DNA from 3 places in the Pseudoalteromonas sp. P1-26 genome. Region 2 is predicted to be linked to each of the others. Evidence: predicted binding sites of a transcription regulator. Region 2 holds the regulator's gene; each other region holds the start of a gene.
The links. The regulator sigma-54, encoded in region 2, starts transcription at its own class of promoters, with help from an activator protein. The targets are predictions, from matches to a motif close to GTTGGCACGNNNNTNGNNT.

Region 1 (6,139 bases), on a different contig from region 2:
GGACTACTAATTCTTCCGATGAAATTAGGTCGATTGGGGACGCTTTTAGATCATATAATGACTTAGCCAATGCTAATTTATATAAGGCTACATTTTTACCAAAAAGAATGATAGCTTGCCAATAATTCTCTATGGTTGATTCAACTGTAAAAATTCCATTTTCATAGCCTTACTTAAAGTTAACTCTACTAAAACTCTCAAATGAGTAAAGACTTAAGTCGCTACAAATACGCTACACAAAAATAAAATTACACACAAAGAAGCCTGTAAACCATTGATTTCATTGGTAGCCCCTACAGGAATCGAACCTGTAACTGCCCCTTAGGAGGGGGCCGTTATATCCATTTAACTAAGAGGCCACTCAAAAGTTGAGGTAAAGCTTGTAGCTTGTAGCTTGTAGCTTGTAGCTTGTAGCTTGTAGCTTGTAGCTTGTAGCTAAAATTATAACGGTCTAAGGCTTTGGTAATCAAGAGAATAAACCAATCGACTTGTTAGTAAGTCGATTGGCAAAATAATGAGGCTAGTTAACGCTAGCTGTTGCTGATTTGATTGACTCATTCTTTAGCACAAAATAAGGGATCACTTTTTGTGCGCTGGCAATAACCAGCTTTGAGTTTAAATTAATTACTCGAGCATTCACTTCAACACCATTTGGGCGATATATAAGCGTGCCAGTAAGAACATGGCTGGCAATGCGACGCTCGGCTAACTCTTCTACATCTCGCGACATCACAAAATCACCACGTGAGGTCACACTAATGATATCCATCGCTTTAAAATCAACAACGCCAAAACCAAATTTTTGCAGCTGGTGCATCATTGTTTCAGAGAGTTGATTACCAAGTTGAGAACTATTTTTTAGGCTCGCATCTAAATCAACAAAGCTAGTAATGGCTATTCCTAACTCGCTTTCTTGTTGCATGGTATCCACTAACTCAAGGGCCATTTGCTCGACATAATTAACAACGGTTTTATGATGTTGATAAGGCGCAAATAAACGATGGTTAGCATTATCCTGCTGCATATCATTTTGTTCAAGCGCTTGTAGCATAGCAACGTAATCGACTTGAGTATTTGCTGATGCAGGTACATTTTGAGCGGTATTTTGCGGCTCTGCTGATTGCTCTGGCAGCAATTGGCAGCCAGAAAGCGCGAGCGTTAACGATGCGAAGACAAAACCTTTCATAGCTTACTCACTTGCTTGTTTAAGTGTAATACCATCACTACGGTTAGTACTATCAAGGGCATCAACCACTGATTGCGGGATAAAACCTTGCGCTGACCCTACAACTGCTTTGCTTGCTAAACCAACAATACGCGCATTCACGAGCACACCACTTTGATGATTAACCAAAGTACCTGCCAATACATAATTGAAGTTTTGGTCTTGGCTAAGCTCTAAATAATCACGACTGAAAACATAATCACCAGTTGGCGTGACACGCATATAATCCGTGGTTTTAAAATCAATGACAGGCACACCAAACGCATGAAGTTCATGAATAAAACTTTCGGCAATTTGATTACCCAGCAAATTTGTTGAGTTGTAATCTGCATCAAGGTACACAAAGCTTGAAACAGCAACTGGTGTGTTATCACTAACATATTGCAAGTTTTCAACTAAATCCTGCATGATGCCACGTACATAGTGATTGATATTTTTACGAGTTGGGGCTGCTGTAAAAGTGCTGTTATTCATTACCGCCTGATTGGTTTGAAACACACTGTCATTACTATGCGGCGCGGCAACTTCTCTTTGCGCAGCTAACTGAGGATCATTTTCGTGTTGTGTTGCATCACCAGTTAACATTGACGAGCAACCAAAGCCAAACGGCAAACATAAAGTTAAAATTAAACGTTTCATTAAATGAGTTCCTCTTAATATTCGCTTCGATACAACTGGCCATCACGTTGCTGAACTTTTTCAGCGCCCCACATTACATTGATAGGGATCTCAGTGCTTGCTGCTGACACAATTCGCAGATCTTTGGTATTCACTAATCGGGCATTTACTATGTAGGCATGTTGTTGCCGCGTCAGTGTGCCGGTAATAACAAAGTCAATATTCTGACGTTGACGTAAGGTATTTACATCACGACTAAGTACACTATCGGCCGATTGCTGCAAATTTAAAGTATTTTCTAATCGATACTCTATGGTATGAAAACCAAGCTGAGTAAATTGCGTTAATAAACTTTCTTGAATTTGCTGACTCAAGCCACTGCCCTGATCTTCTGCTAAATCAGTACCTAAGCCATCAGCCATATAAAAACTGGTCACAGCAATACGTGCATTGCCTTTGTAAGGGCCTTGAATACGGCTCAGCTGACTACTTAAATCAGCAACGTATTGATGCACCGTATAAGGTGCCATCGGCGATTTTGGGGTTTCTCTAGGGGGCGTTTTTTGTGGCTCTTCAGTTAAGCTACAACCCACCAACACTAAAAAAACTGAATAAAATAACAGGCGCATAATTGCCATCCTCACTAAACTTAGTAAGTACAAAGCAATAATTATGCCTAAGTATTATTGTTGATGGGATTATTATGAAAAGCCGAAGCGTGGTAACAAAAACACGTCACTTCTAAAATACCAATAAGCTAGCGTTGCATTCAGACAATGATTTAATTGTGTAGGCTGATGTAACTAATTTTTTGAGGAGGCGAATGGTTTATCAGAAGGGTCAATTCCCTTCTGTTGTTAAATAAGCGGTTATAGCATCTGCCCAAGAAACGGTGCCGTCACACAGGTTTGCCCCATTCTTTTGGCTATCTCACAAAATGCAGTAGCCTGAGTATAATTTGCAAATGGACCAGCCCTCAATCCATACAAGGTTACGCCTTTTTGCTCTCGTGTTTTAAAACGAAAATCAAGGTCATTTAAAACAGCAGGATAATCACGTTTAAGCTTTAAGAGCTGATGACTAACTTTTTTCGGCGTTAAATATAAACCTAATTGCACGCCCGCTTCAGCCGCTTTATTTGCTGCAATAATCGCCTCAAGTGAGTCTGTGGATGATGCTTGCTGTACTTGCGTTTGTTCGCTTTGATGAATAATCACATCATTTTGTGGCTCAAATTGTGATGGTTGTGCGGTTAAATCGCTATTGGCTGAAAGCACTTCGATTAACAACGCAAGGTCTTTTTCCATCAACGCAAGACGCTCAATACTAGGTTGTTTATTATGCCACTCGGCAGCAAATTGCTGTACTTGCTGCTCAGTGTAAGCTGGCTGGGTTTGCTCTTGGCTCATCATACATGCTGTTAGAGCAGTTAAGCAGATGGTTATAAATAGATATTTAGAGAAAATAGAAAAATGCATGGTGACGTCAATTCTAAAAAACAGACTTAAATCTTAGCAATAAAAATGCCATCTTTAGAGTGAATATTTGACGCTAAAAATAAATTCGGTTGTCAGTGTAGTTACTTACCCAGCAATCAATGCCTTGTCGTTTAATCGCTTCACAATCAGCTTTCGCGTTTTTCAAATACTTATAGCCACCAAACTTAAGTCGATAGTAGGTATGCTCATTTACATCAGCGACTTCAACATTAAGTATCGGCTTTCCTTGAAAAATACTGGGTGCTCGTTTAGCCATTTTCTTTAATGTATAAGCTAGATCTTGTTCCGTATTAACAGACGCTAATTGCAAAGCAAATGCATAGTCAGGTTTAACAGAGTCTTTAGAGTCGCTTGATAGTGCTTGAGAAGTATCAGCCTGATCTAACACTGTACTGACCGGTTCACTTTGGGTTTGCGCCAACAAAAATGAGTTTTGCATTAGCGTTACATCGCTAAGGTACTGAACAACATTGAAAACAGGAAGCTTGTTAAAAGAGATATCAGGAAATGCCTTATTACTGCAACCAGACACAGTCAATAACACCAACAGGTATATACTGTAACGCAAAGGTTTTGAGCAATATTTCATAAGTAGGATTCTTAAACGTACCATTAAAAATTTGCTTCTTTTTAAAGAAGTCTATCTGTTAGCACTTACCTATACAAAAACCATAAAAGTGATTTACGGCATTGCATAAGAAAACTCTAACACATTATTTGTTATTATAATATTTTCAGTACAGTGCTTAACTAACTGCAATAAAAACTTAATGACACCCTAATACTTAAGTTTTCATATTAGACAACCTAAAGCAATAAAAATCCGTCTTTACATAGGTATTTTTATAAGTATAGCTGAGTTTAACTATCCTACAGGGGTAAATAAGCATCTCACTGATCTTTAATCTTAACAATGCGTTAAGACTTAGGTATATCAGAAAAATCCTTTATTGGGTAATAATCGACAATTGGGAGGAACATGTAAATAACAAAAAAGTGCCATATAGACACTTTTTTTACATAATTTTCAACTAGGTAATTTGAATTGCTTATTTAACCAGCGACTTTATGAAGTCTGTAAGCTCACCTTTGAATTCATCACGACGCAGTGCAAACTCAACGATGGCTTTTAAATAACCAATTTTGCTACCGCAATCATGGCTTTTACCCTTCATTGAGTAAGCATCAACAATCTCTTTTTCCATGAGCATGGCAATGGCATCTGTTAATTGGATTTCATCGCCTGCACCGGCTGGGGTTTTTGCAAGTAATGGCCAAATATTTTTGCTCAATACATAGCGACCCACAACAGCAAGATTTGATGGTGCTTGATCAACTGGAGGCTTTTCAACCATATTTAAAATAGCTGCGCTTTCACCTTGATTGATTTTTACATCACCTAAGTCGACAACACCGAACTTGTCTACTTCGTTTTGCGGCACAGGCTCAACCATAATTTGGCTCTCGCCGGTGGTTTCAAAACGCTGGATCATTTCAGCTAAGTTATCTTTTTTAAGGTCACTTGCTACATCATCGATGATCACATCCGGTAAGATAACAACAAACGGTTCATCACCTATGATAGGTGCAGCACAGTTAATCGCATGACCAAGGCCTTTCGCTTCACCTTGGCGAACATGAATAATTGTTACATCTTTCGGGCAGATTGATTGTACTTCTGCGAGTAACTGACGTTTAACACGCTTTTCAAGCGTTGCTTCTAACTCAAAACTGGTATCAAAGTGGTTTTCAATTGAGTTTTTACTTGAATGCGTTACTAGAACAATTTCTTTAATTCCTGCTGAAATTGCTTCATTTACAACGTACTGAATCAACGGGCGGTCAACAATAGGAAGCATTTCTTTAGGGATTGCTTTTGTTGCAGGTAACATACGCGTGCCAAGACCAGCAACTGGGATCACTGCTTTCATTGATTTCTCCTTAAATTTTATTGTTCTTAAACTGAAAACGGATACTTAATTGCATCGTGACACTGATAACCTACTACTTCAAAATCGTCTTTTGTAACCCAGGTTTCAATGTCTTCTAGTGATTTAATATTTGGGTTTATTTTTAATTCTGGCGACGCGAATGGCTCACGCTTAAGCTGCACATCACGCATCAACTCAAGTTGGTTTTCATAAATATGCGCATTCGCTATTTTATGATACGCCTTACCCGGTTTGTGGCCGGTGATTTGTGCAACTAAAGCAAGTAACACAAAACATTGAATTTGATTAAAGTTCAAACCCAGCGGCACATCGCAGCTACGTTGGTATGATGTTAAGTATAAGGTATCGCCCAACAAAGAAAAGGTGTGCGTGTGCATACAAGGGCGTAAACAGCCTAACTCAAACTCACCTGGGTTATAAAAAGTGACGATTTCACCGCGATCATCAATCCCTTTTGATAAGTTATCGATAACTTTTTTAAGTTGATCAAGGTGGCTGCCATCCGGACGTTGCCAACTGCGGCCTTGCACACCATACACTCGACCCATATCATCTTCACCACGACGATGTGGATTTTCAAGCCAAGCTTTGTTTTCGTTTGCGTTAGCATTCCAAGTCATACAGCCGATATCACGAAACTGTGCAGCGCTGTCGTAACCACGTAAATAACCAAGTAACTCCGCAATCGCCGCTTTGTAAAAGCTCTTGCGCGTTGTTATTAGCGGAAACTTATTATTTGCCACATCATATTCAAGATCGGCATTAATAACGGTTAAACACTTAGTCCCTGTGCGTTTGTTCTCAACCCACACACCTTCGTCAACAATACGCTGACATAAATCTAA
Region 2 (6,139 bases):
ATGATGAAGCCGGGCATGGGAGCTTACGATAAGTTTAAAGAGCTATTTGATAAATACTCAAAAGAAGCGGGTAAAAAGCAGTATTTGATCCCGTATTTTATTTCTGCTCACCCAGGAACGAAAGACGAAGACATGGTGAACATGGCGTTGTGGTTAAAGTCTAATGACTTTAAGCTTGATCAAGTGCAAAACTTTTATCCATCGCCGATGGCCAATGCAACCACGATTTATCACACTGAGATGAACTCGCTGCGTAATATTAAGAACAATACTGAGCAAGTGCCTGTTCCAAAAGGCGCACGCCAGCGTCGCTTACACAAAGCGATTTTACGTTACCACGATCCTGCTGGTTGGCCGATGATCCGTGAAGCACTAAGAAAAATGGGCAAAGCGAATCTAATCGGTAAAGGACCGAACTGTTTGGTACCTGAAGAAGGTCGTAACGAGAAAGCTGCTAGAGGAAAGGGCGGTAAAGGCCGTGCGGCACTGACTCGTCACACCGGTTTTAGCCAGTTTAAAAAGGCCAATACCAAACCTCGAGTAGGTAAAAATAAGCAGCGCGCAAAGTAAATAGATATAAATACGGCCCTTTAAGGGCCGTTTTTATTTATACCAATTCGCTTAACTAAGTATTATTGCGAATTGGTATTAGATCAATAACCAAGTTGCAGTGCCTAAAAAGGCAAAGATACCAACAATATCAGTGACGGTTGTCAGCACTACGCTCCCTGCAAGGGCTGGGTCAATTTTCATTTTCTTAAGAATTAATGGAATGCTCGCACCCGCAATACCAGCGGCAACAAGATTCATAAACATTGCAAAGGCCAGCACTGCGCCGAGTTTAAAGTCCCACTGCCATAGGGCAACCACACCAGCAATTAATATCGACCAAATAATGCCATTCAGTGCGCCAATCGCTAACTCCTTAAGTAATAAGAAGCGTTGGTTGGTTTGGTTGATATGACCAACCGCTATACCACGAATAACCAGAGTTAGGGTTTGGCTACCCGCAACACCCCCCATTGAAGGGACGATACCATTGAGTACCGCTAAAATAGGCAAGATTGCTAAGGTGTTTTCGAAAAAGCTTGCCACAATTGCTGCTAACAATGCGGTTAATAAGTTAACCCCAAGCCAAATAGAGCGACGCTGCGAACTTTTTAGCACTGGCGCAAAGGTATCTTCTTCGTCGTCAAGACCAGCGAGGCTTAGCATGCTGTGCTCTGCATCTTCACGGATTACGTCAACGATATCATCAATAGTAATACGACCAAGCAAGTGAGCGTTATCATCCACAACAGGCGCTGAAATCCAGTTGTGACGCTCGAACAGTTGCGCTACATCACTTTCATCCATAGAGATTAGGATTGACTCACAGTCTTCATCCATTAAATCACGAACAATTTTATCTGAAGGACTGGTCAGCAATGTAGTTAATGAAAGCGCGCCTAAAAAGCAGTTATGCTTATCAACTACATATAAGTCATCGGTACCCTCTGGTAGCTCACCTCGTAAGCGTAAATAGCGCAGTACAACATCGAGAGTAACGTCAGGACGAATGGTGACCGTATCGCTGTTCATCAAGGCACCGGCTGAGCGCTCTTGATAAGAAAGTGCTTGAGTTGCTCTCTCTCTATCTTGCGAATCCATGGCACTGACAACGTCTTGATATACGGTATCAGGAAGACTACGTAAAACCTCACCTAAGTCATCGTCGTCCATATCTTCAGTGGCAGCAGCAATGTGCTCAGGCTCCATCTGGGCAATAATGCCAAGACGTACATCTTCAGAGAGTTCTTCTAGAACATCACCACGGACATCTGGATCAACCAGCTGCCAAAGCATACGACGAATTTTATGGGGAGAAGATTCAAGTAAAAGGGCTGTATCACAAGGTGCCGTTTTGGCTAACATACCGCGCACTTGAACAAATTGACCACTATTGAGTGACTTGGTCACTTGTTTGAGTTGTTGTAGTGGGTAATCTTGTTCAAAGGCTTCTGGCATTGGCGTCCTTACAACTGAAAAAAGTTTAAATAGGCTAAGCAAATACAGCATAGTTGCTTTGTAGTGTATTTGCAGAGATATCGTCGCACTGCGATAAATTTATTAAGAGTTTTGTAATTTAGAAAAGCGAGCGATATAAAAGTAGGATATTTAAAGGGAATTTTAAATATCCGAATTAAGTTTACCGTAAACCTTGAAGTCTTAGCAAATGCTATTCTTGCTCGTGGAAGCGTTGTGCAATTAATTCGCCGATTGCCGTTAATGCAGCATCGGCGTCAGGGCCTTCGCACACAACGCGAACTTCTTTACCCTGACTACTTTCAAGTAGCATTAATGCTAACACGCTGTCGCCTTCAGCTTCTTTATCATCTTGATAAAGCGTAATTTTGGCATCAAATTGCAGTGCTAATTGCGCTAAAACAGTAGCAGCACGAGCATGTAAGCCAAGTTTGTTTTGAATTAAAAAGGTATCTTCAGCGTGCATTGTTGGTGCCTAATTAAATGTCTTGTTCGCGGTGGCGAATTTTTACATTAGCATGGCTTTTGGCAAAGCTCTCACCAATTGTTTGCGCTAAGTAAACAGAGCGATGCTGGCCGCCGGTGCAACCAATAGCAATGGTCAGGTAACTGCGGTTATTACGCTCTAAATGTGGCAACCAAGTTTGCACAAAGGTTTGTATTTGCCAAGTGAACTTTTGCACTATGCTGTGGCTAGCTAGGTAATCTTTTACTGGTTGATCAAGGCCAGTTAGTGGCTTTAAATCAGGTTCCCAGTGTGGGTTAGGTAAAAAGCGTGCATCAAAAACGTAGTCAGCTTCTTTTGGAATACCATGCTTAAAGCCAAACGACATAAAAGTAATAATTAGCTTTTTATCTTTTTTACCTAAAATCTTTTCGCGAATTGATTCTGCTAACTGATGAACACTCAGATCAGTGGTATCAATCATAAAGTCAGCGCGAGTGATCAACACATCAAGCAGGATTTTTTCTTGTTTAATGGCCAGATCAAGCGGCAAAGAATCAATAGATAGTGGATGCAAGCGGCGTGTTTCTGAAAAGCGTTTGATCAGAGTTTGGTCATCACTGTCTAAATAGAATAGTGTTGGGTTTGCGAAACCTGGCAGGTACTCAAGAATATCATTAAATTCTTGCTGCTCTTTCGGTAAGTTACGTACGTCGATACTGACCGCTATTTTATCGTAGTTATCAGACACACTACGTACGAGCGAAGGCAGTAAATTAACCGGAATATTATCAACGCAATAATAGCCTAAGTCTTCAAGTACTCGTAAAGCGACCGATTTACCTGAGCCTGAGCGACCGCTGATAATTATTAATTCCATTTATGCCTCTGCTGATATGACCTGAAACAGTTGCTGATCGGTAGTAGCACTACGCAGCTGTTTACAAAATTCTTTATCTTTAAGTCTATCAGCAATTGTTGATAAGGTCTTTAGGTGAAGCTGACAGTCACCATCTGGTACGATGAGTGCCACAAAAATATCAACTGGACGATTATCAATTGCATCAAAATTAATAGGGGATTCACTCACTATCACAAATGCATGAGGCTCATCTGCGCCGCTCATTCGGCCATGTGGAATAGCAATACCTCGGCCAATGCCGGTGCTACCTAGTTTTTCTCGGTTGAGTAAAGCATCTAGGATATCTTGTTGCGATAAATGAGGAAGCTGCTGGTGGGCCAGTTCGCTGATATATTCAAGAATTCTTTTTTTGCTATTAAAAAGGACCGCAGCTTTGCTGCAGTCCTGGTTAGTAAGTGAACTTAGTTTCATAATTTAATGTCGAGCTAATTTCTCTTTGTGTTTAATGACTTGGCGATCAAGTTTATCGATCAGTGAGTCAATGGCTGCGTACATATCTTGATGTTCTGTAGAAGCGAATAATTCGCCTCCGTTTACATGTAAAGTTGCTTCTGCTTTTTGGCTTAATTTTTCTACATCTAGAATGACATGAACATTATTAATATGGTCAAAATGCCTTTCTAGTTTTGCAAACTTGGTGTTTACATAGTCTCTTAATGAATCTGTGATTTCTACATGACGACCAGTTAAATTTAGTTGCATAAGCATTTTTCCTTCTATGTAAAACGTCTAAATCAGACTCTTACGCTGATTAGACGGAGGTATTGCTAGAGACTCACGATATTTTGCAATTGTACGTCTAGCTACTTTAATTCCTTGCTCAGCCAATATATCTGCAATTTTGCTATCACTCAATGGTTTAGCTGAGTTTTCTGCAGCGACTAACTTCTTGATTAAAGCGCGTATTGCTGTAGAAGAACACTCACCACCATTTTCGGTGCTGACATGGCTTGAGAAGAAATATTTCAACTCAAAAATACCCCGTGGGGTATGCATATATTTTTGCGTTGTTACCCGTGAAATCGTCGATTCATGCATTTCGACCATTTCAGCAACATCATTTAGCACCATCGGCTTCATTGCCTCAGGGCCATGCTCAAAGAAAGCTTGTTGTTGTTGAACGATACAGTTGGTCACCTTTAATAGCGTATCGTTACGGCTTTCTAAGCTCTTAATAAACCACTTTGCTTCTTGTAAGTGAGAGCGAATAAATTGGCTGTCGCTACTTGATTTAACAGAGCGAGACATAGCTGCATATTGGCTGTTCACTCTAATCTTTGGCATACAATCTGGGTTTAACTCGACTACCCAGCGGCCTTTCACTTTTTTCACTGATACATCAGGTATAACGTACTCAGATTCTTCGCGTACTATGCTATCCGCAGGCTTAGGATTTAAGCTGTGGATGAGCGTCATCACTTCTTTAAGCTCGTTTTCTTTAAGCTTAGTCTTTTTCATCAAAGTTCGATAGTCGCGACTCGCTAATAATTCGATATGCTCAGATAAAACCATTTTAGTTTCAGCTAAATATGGCGTATCGGCATCGAATTGGCGTAGCTGAATGCACAGACATTCTTGTAAACTGCGCGCGCCAATACCCACAGGATCAAATAACTGAATTCTTTTTAAGACCGCTTCGACTTCATCAAGTTCGATTTCTTCTTCATCGTTATTTTGATTAAAGCTTTCGACGATATCTTCACAGCTTACCGTTAAAATACCTGAATCATCGATAGCTTCTACAATTGCGACAGCAATCGCTTCATCAGTAGGGCTAAATGGCGTGAGCTGTAATTGCCACATTAGGTATTCGTGAAGAGTTTCGGTTGATGCACCTTGATAGATAGACTCATCTTCAGGCATTGGCCCTGATGATGTTGAAGGGGCGGCACTCATGTACTCATCCCAAGTAACATCCATGGCTAAGTCATCGCTTACGGTGTCTTTATTGAGAGCATCACTACTTTCTTGCTCGTACTCGCTAGGTGCTTCTTCGGCAGACGCGCTGACTTGCACATCGTCAGACTCCGCTTTTTGCTCATTCTTGCCGGTGCTTTCTTCATTGTAATCCGCTTCTTCCACTTCAAGTAGGGGATTACTATCAAGCGCTTCTTGAATTTCTTGCTGGAGATCCAATGTACTGAGCTGCAACAAACGAATAGCTTGTTGCAGTTGTGGAGTCATTGTAAGTTGCTGGCCCATGCGCAGCTGTAATGATTGCCTCATGTATCCCTAACAATCCTTTTAAAGTTATCGATAACTGTGCAAACACAGTTAAGTCATTATCGATTTATTGTCATTGTTATTAGTCTAGCAGATGCTCTAGTCGCTGGCGTAATGGTTACAGCCTGAATTGCTCGCCTAGATATACATCGCGTACAGTTTGGTCTGCTAATACGTGCTCAGGTGTGCCTGATGCAATTAGCTCCCCATGAGAAACAATGTAGGCTTTTTCACAAACATCAAGGGTTTCTCGAACATTATGGTCAGTAATTAGTACACCGATACCACGATTTTTTAGGTGCTCAATAATTTTCTTTATATCTAACACTGAAATCGGATCAACACCAGCAAAAGGCTCATCTAAAAGAATAAATTTAGGATTAGCGGCTAATGCACGGGCAATTTCAACGCGGCGGCGTTCACCACCTGACAGCGCCATACCTTGGCTATCGCGAATGTGTTGGATGCTGAATTCATCGAGTAAGCTATTTAGTGTTTCTTCGCGACCTGCTTTGTTTAGATCT
Region 3 (6,139 bases), on a different contig from region 2:
GGCTTTAGCGAATTAAACCGCGCGATGAAAAGCCAAAAAGATGGCAGCAGCTTTGTTACTTTCAAAGGTGAGCAATATTACGTTGTATACAACCGCCTTGAGCTAGAAACCCCTTACCTTGATTGGTACGTGGGTATTTTAATTCCAACAAGTATGATTGATGAGCCAGTAAATGATGCAGTGATGACAACCACAACCTCAGTGATCATCATTCTTGCGATTATCATTGCGATGATCTTCTGGGCCACGCAAATGATTACCAAACCGCTGACTAAGCTAACTTACATCATGCGTGATATCGCATCAGGTGATGGCGATTTAACACAAAAAATCGAAATCAAGAGTAATGATGAAGTGGGCCAACTTGCTCATCACATGAATACCTTTATCGATAAACTTCGTGCAATGATGCTAAATACGGCTGCGCAGGCTGAGCAACTAAGCCAAGCTGCAAGCCAGTTGAAAATTGTATCGCAAAAAACCAACGATGAAATTCAGCAAGAAAAGCAGCAAGTTGATAGTGTTAGTGCGGCGGTAACCGAAATGGCGTCTACAGTGATGGAAATCTCGCGTAATGCCCAGCACACCAATAATGCCGCTGAAGAAGTGCAAACCATTACCGTTGACGGTACGAAACGCTCTACTCAAGCTCAATCAGTGATGACCGCCCTTGCAAGCCATATTGGTGAAGCGTCTAAAGTGGTTGCGGGTCTTGAACAAGAAAGTGGCAATATCGGTGCGGTAGTTGATGTTATCAACTCGATTGCAGAGCAAACTAACTTACTAGCACTGAACGCAGCAATTGAAGCAGCTCGTGCTGGCGAGCAAGGTCGAGGCTTTGCTGTTGTTGCTGATGAAGTTCGTTCACTGGCAAGCAGAACGCAAGAATCTACTGATGATATTCGCAATATGGTCAGCCGCTTACAGCAAATTGCCCAACAAGCATCGACTATGATGCAACAAGGTCAAGAGCGTGCTGAAGGTTCAGTTGAGCAAACACAAATTGTATTGCAAGCTCTACAAGATATCGCGCAATCTGTGACAAATGTGCAAGATCAAAGTCATCAAATTGCGACTTCGACAGAGCAGCAAACTGTGGTTGCAGAAGATATCAACAATAGCTTGGCAGCAATTAATCACTTAGTGAATAGCACTGCGGATCATGCCCATGAATTGGCGGATGAAGCACGTGATTTGAATGAATTGGCAGCCGCTTTAAATAAGACGGTGAATCAATTTAAGTTATAAAGATAAATTGCTGAAGTAGTTAAAAACCCGATGTCACCTGAAGATGACATCGGGTTTTTATCGTCAGCCTTCCCTGTTAGTCGTGGCGCAACCGCTTTCGCGTGTTCCATAAATTCGTGCCACTGTTGCTTGTTCCATAAAGCAACTCCATTGTTGGTCAATCCTTGTGTTGGTTGCGTTTGTACTTGTTCCATATAGTCTCCTCCTTACGCTAGCTTCATCCTGTTTGGCTCCTGCCTAAGCTTATTCCTTGCTGTCATCTCCATTCACTTTATCCATAAAGCGTTGCCATTGTGCGCTACTCCATAACGCCTTGTTACTTCCTTGTTGTCCTTTGTGCGTAGTTACATTATCCATACTGTAAACTCCTTGCGGTTTATCGTCCGTTACTCCTACAGCAACTCCTTGCTGTGCTCCATTACCCATCCTTGTAGATTAATGCGGTGATTATCGCTTAGCGATGATATACACAGCATGAATCAAACCTGGAATGTACCCTAATAAGGTTAAAAGAATATTAATCCAGAACTGCGCACCTAAACCTACCTGTAAAAATACGCCAAGAGGTGGAATTAAAACCGATAAAATAATACGTATTAAATCCATGACTCACTCCTTGAAAAAGCTTAGCCCAGCCAAAGCTGGGCTATATAGGGCTTGCTATTATTCAGCAACAATCGTTAATTCATCGATTACTTTGCGAACATCTTCAGCATTTTCAGCAATGCTTACCGCTAATTGCTTTTCTGCATCAGACTCAACAGTACCTTTTAGTGTTACTACACCCATGTCAGTATCAACATCGATGTCTGTACCACCCACTTCTGAGTTAAATAAATAACGTGTTGTGATTACAGTACTGATTTTTGCGTCGGTTAAGTCGCTTTCTGCTGAATCAGCTTTGTCTGATTTCATGTGCTTAGCTTTCATGTTTTTAACAACAGTTAGTTTGTTATCAACAGAGCTAACACCGTCTAGGCTAAGAACTAGCTCTTCAGCAAGCTCTTTATCTAATTCGCTATCAACTTTACCTGTAAGTACAACCTTGCCATTCGTTACATCAGTGTTGATGTCAAAGTTGTTAAGGTTTGTGTTCATAAGAAGCACAGTTTCTGCCTTACCATCAATCCAAGCATCTTTACTTTCATTTTCCCAGCTGCTTGCCTGAGCTGACATGCTAGTTGCACCAATTACTAAAGCGGCAATCATAGATTTGTTAAAAGTGTTCATAATCTTCTCCTTTTGATTTAAGACACATTTACTAATGCGACTATGATGCCAACTATTTATTTGTTTATTTTCAGCAGGTTAAACACCCATTCAGCAGCTATTTATATTCATTTAGGTAAAGATTTACAAGCTGCTCGGTAAGAAGTTCACGATGTTGCAAAAATAACCATTTAGTTGCTGATTTTATTAATCTGTGGTTAATTTAACGAAGTTGCTTATTAGCAAAAAATACAAACCATTGATTTATATTAAAATAAACTTTGGCCTAAGCCTTGCTTCGTAATTAATAACTAAAAAATCACCTTTAAAATCACAACAGGGAACTACCATGGCCGTTAAACTTGAAGATCGCCCAATCGATCAAGTAAGAGAAGAAGTTATTGATCAACTCATTTATAACTACAGTCATGCTGTTATTTCAGCCGAAGCATTTGAACGCCGACTAGACCAGGCAATGGCAGCCACCAGCAACGAAGTACTGATTGAACTGGTTGCTGATTTAGATCTGAAGGCAGATATTGACTACAAATCGCATAAGCATGCGCAATTTAAACCTCACTACAGCCACAGCAGCGACAACGAAAGCCTACAGCTTAGGAGTATTTTGGGTTCAAATGAGCGCAGCGGCCAATGGGTAGTACCAAAAGAAATTCACCTAACAAACTGCCTAGGTTCAATCGAACTCGACTTTAGCGAAGCAATTTTCCAACATCAGCACGTCACCATTTACGTGAACTGTATTTTAGGTAACGACGAAATCTACGTACCAGAACATGTAAATGTGGTATCTAAATTATTTAGTGTGATTGGCAGCGTAGAAAATAAATCTGTTGCATTAAACAAAGGCCAAGGCCCAACCATCACCATTGAAGGTAATGTATGGCTAGGCTCAGTCGAGATTTCAGTTAAACGTACCATGAAAGAAAAGTTCATCAGCTTTGCCAACAGCCTAAAAGCCAGCTGGAAAGAGATGAATAAAGTGCAGTAAAGGTGCGAGTTGCGAGTTGCGAGTTGCGAGTTGCGAGTTGCGAGTTGCGAGTTGCGAGTTGCGAGATATTGTAGGCGCGATTTTATATCGCGCAATAGGTAATAAATGACGCGGGGTAAACCCGCTGCTACAACCACCGCGCGAAATAAATTTCACGCCTACATCAACCGTAGGCGTCACGCTTGCTTGGCGCGTCTTACATACAACACCATTCCACCAATCAATGCCTGACCACAAACAACAATGCTCGGCTCAAAACTGACGGCTGAAAGCTGACAGCTCCCTCACAAGTCATTATTCCTCTCACTCGGGATATCACTAAAATACTCTACAAACTCAACTTCAAAACCTGCAGGGTCGATGAAATATACATTTTTACGATATGGATTTTCTGGGCCGTGTTTATCAATTTCATAACCAGCCGAAACAAGACGCTCAACTACGGCATTAATATCGTTTGTCACATAAGCAAAATGAGCAAGGCCTACTTGGTGGCCAGCTAAATCACGGTTTTCAGCTTCACCGTTATCGCTTAATGCAAGGTATTGGTAATCATCACCAAAGTGCAGCCACTTGCGCGGTTTGCCCGACCATTTGCTATCGCCTTGACTACGCACACGCCAGTGCGGAAATGCTGCTTTATAAAAGTGCAGCATGGCATCAACATTACTAACAACAAGGTTTACGTGTTCTAAATACATGGTAGTTTTCCTTTTTATTTTTAAATTGCCACCAAGATAAAACCTCAAGTTAAGTTTAGGTAAAGAACTTTTTCAAATAAAAAAGCCCCACAAAAGTGAGGCTTTAAAAAAATGATTCGTTGTATATATATTAACTACCAGCAACCTGCATTTGTTCAATCAATACAGAGCCTGTTTGAATACCGCCACGACGTTCGATGTCGCCACCTAAGCCCACAACGGCCTTAAACATGTCTTTTAAGTTACCAGCAATCGTGATTTCACTTACTGGGTATTGGATTTCGCCATTCTCAACCCAAAACCCCGCCGCACCACGTGAGTAATCACCCGTTACCGTGTTCACACCTTGGCCCATAAGTTCAGTTACTAATAAGCCTGTGCCCATGGTTTTTAAAAGTGCTTTTAGATCAGCATGGGTTTGTTCAACTAGCCAGTTATGAATACCACCAGCATGACCCGTTGGTGCCATCGATAGTTTGCGTGCCGCGTAGCTAGCTAATAGGTAAGTTTGCAGCTCACCGCCTTGAATAATTTCACGATCTACGGTTTTTAAACCTTCAGCATCAAACGGCGAAGACGCTAAACCTTTTAATAAATGCGGGCGCTCAGAGATATTCACACAATCGCTGAATACTTTTGTACCTAAGCTATCAAGCAAGAAGCTCGATTTACGATAAAGAGCACCACCACCAATCGCCGACACTAAATGGCCGAATAATGAGTTAGCAATATCTGCTCTAAAAATTACAGGCACTTTCATGGTACCGAGCTTTTGGCTGTTAAGTTTAGCCAAGGTTTCGGTTGCCGCTTCGAGGCCTACTTTTGCAGCGTCATTTAAATCATCTTTATGGCGTGCGATGGTATAAGCCGAGTCACGCTGCATTTGCTCGCCTTCTTTACCAATCACCATCGTACTAATGCTATGACGCGTACGCGGGTAACCTGCAATCATGCCATGGCTGTTACCATAAACACGTAAACCTTGGTGAGAAGAAAAACTCGCACCGTCTGAATTTACAATGCGCTCATCGGCATTCAGCGCCGCTTGTTCTGCTTGATGACAAAACTCAACACCTTGCTCAGGGCTAACTTCCCACGGGTGGTATAAATCTAAATCTTGCGGTGCAAATTCAAGTAACTCTTTATCAGCGATACCATTAAATGGGTCGTCAGAGGTGAACTTTGCAATATCAATGGCTTTTTCGACCACTGTACGTAATGTTTTAGGGTTTAAATCGGCTGTTGAAGCAGAGCCTTTGTTGTTACCCACATAAACACTAATACCTAAGCCACCGTCTTGGTTAAACTCTATTGTTTCAACTTCGCCCATGCGCGTGCTGACAGACAAACCTGACGTGCTCGACATCGCCGCTTCTGCTGCTGTTGCACCCAATTTTTTTGCATGCTCCAGTACTTCGCTTACCGCGTCTTTCACTTCAGAAATGTGTTGATAAATAGGATCTTTCATCTTGTGTGTCCTAGGTTCTGATATTTTTTATAGTGTAACGAATGCTAACACACTGCGAGACCTGCATCAGCTAATATTAATCATTAACTAAATGGCGTATAATAGCGAATAGTTAAGTTTACTGAATGAGCATCCTTATGGCGAAGAAGAAAAAGCCACTTATCGAAGAAGAAATTATTTACGTATCAAAAAGCGAATTAAAACGTGAAGCCATGCAATATCATGGTCTGGGTGCTGAAATTGCAAAAATGCCGAAAAAGCAGCGCGATCGTTTACCGCTTAATCACGATTTAAAAGAAGCGTTAGTTGTTTCTGATAAAGTAAGTGATAAGAGCGATGCTTACCGTCGTAACTTAAACTACATCGCAAAAGTATTACGTACCACAGAAAACGTTGATGAAATCCAAGCGATGATCGACATCATGCTTAATAAAAACAATCAAGCCGATGTTTTGATGAACAAAATCGAAACCCTGCGCGATGATTTGATTAAACAAGGTGACG

Region 1: a site for sigma-54 is predicted at 2,505-2,523, ahead of AN394_RS01960 (FlgO family outer membrane protein). Genes of this name have one in related genera too.
Region 3: a site for sigma-54 is predicted at 2,513-2,531, ahead of AN394_RS09495 (BON domain-containing protein). Genes of this name have one in related genera too.

The regions. Positions count from the first base shown of each region.
Region 1 is NZ_LKDX01000002.1:132,361-138,499, reverse strand. It holds tRNA gene AN394_RS01975 (tRNA-Arg) at 285-359, opposite strand; gene AN394_RS01970 (FlgO family outer membrane protein) at 521-1,186, opposite strand; gene AN394_RS01965 (FlgO family outer membrane protein) at 1,190-1,864, opposite strand; gene AN394_RS01960 (FlgO family outer membrane protein) at 1,879-2,472, opposite strand; gene AN394_RS01955 (SPOR domain-containing protein) at 2,713-3,321, opposite strand; gene AN394_RS01950 (SPOR domain-containing protein) at 3,395-3,931, opposite strand; gene galU (UTP--glucose-1-phosphate uridylyltransferase GalU) at 4,392-5,273, opposite strand; gene AN394_RS01940 (thymidylate synthase) at 5,300-6,139, opposite strand, start outside.
Region 2 is NZ_LKDX01000003.1:162,016-168,154, reverse strand. It holds gene AN394_RS03480 (YgiQ family radical SAM protein) at 1-570, shown strand, start outside; gene mgtE (magnesium transporter) at 649-2,007, opposite strand; gene AN394_RS03470 (HPr family phosphocarrier protein) at 2,219-2,491, opposite strand; gene rapZ (RNase adapter RapZ) at 2,505-3,350, opposite strand; gene ptsN (PTS IIA-like nitrogen regulatory protein PtsN) at 3,351-3,803, opposite strand; gene hpf (ribosome hibernation promoting factor) at 3,807-4,094, opposite strand; gene AN394_RS03450 (RNA polymerase factor sigma-54) at 4,122-5,618, opposite strand; gene lptB (LPS export ABC transporter ATP-binding protein) at 5,734-6,139, opposite strand, start outside.
Region 3 is NZ_LKDX01000015.1:3,883-10,021, reverse strand. It holds gene AN394_RS09510 (methyl-accepting chemotaxis protein) at 1-1,248, shown strand, start outside; gene AN394_RS09505 (hypothetical protein) at 1,233-1,442, opposite strand; gene AN394_RS21640 (YqaE/Pmp3 family membrane protein) at 1,696-1,854, opposite strand; gene AN394_RS09495 (BON domain-containing protein) at 1,912-2,478, opposite strand; gene AN394_RS09490 (LiaF domain-containing protein) at 2,807-3,466, shown strand; gene AN394_RS09480 (VOC family protein) at 3,751-4,167, opposite strand; gene pmbA (metalloprotease PmbA) at 4,298-5,635, opposite strand; gene yjgA (ribosome biogenesis factor YjgA) at 5,773-6,139, shown strand, end outside.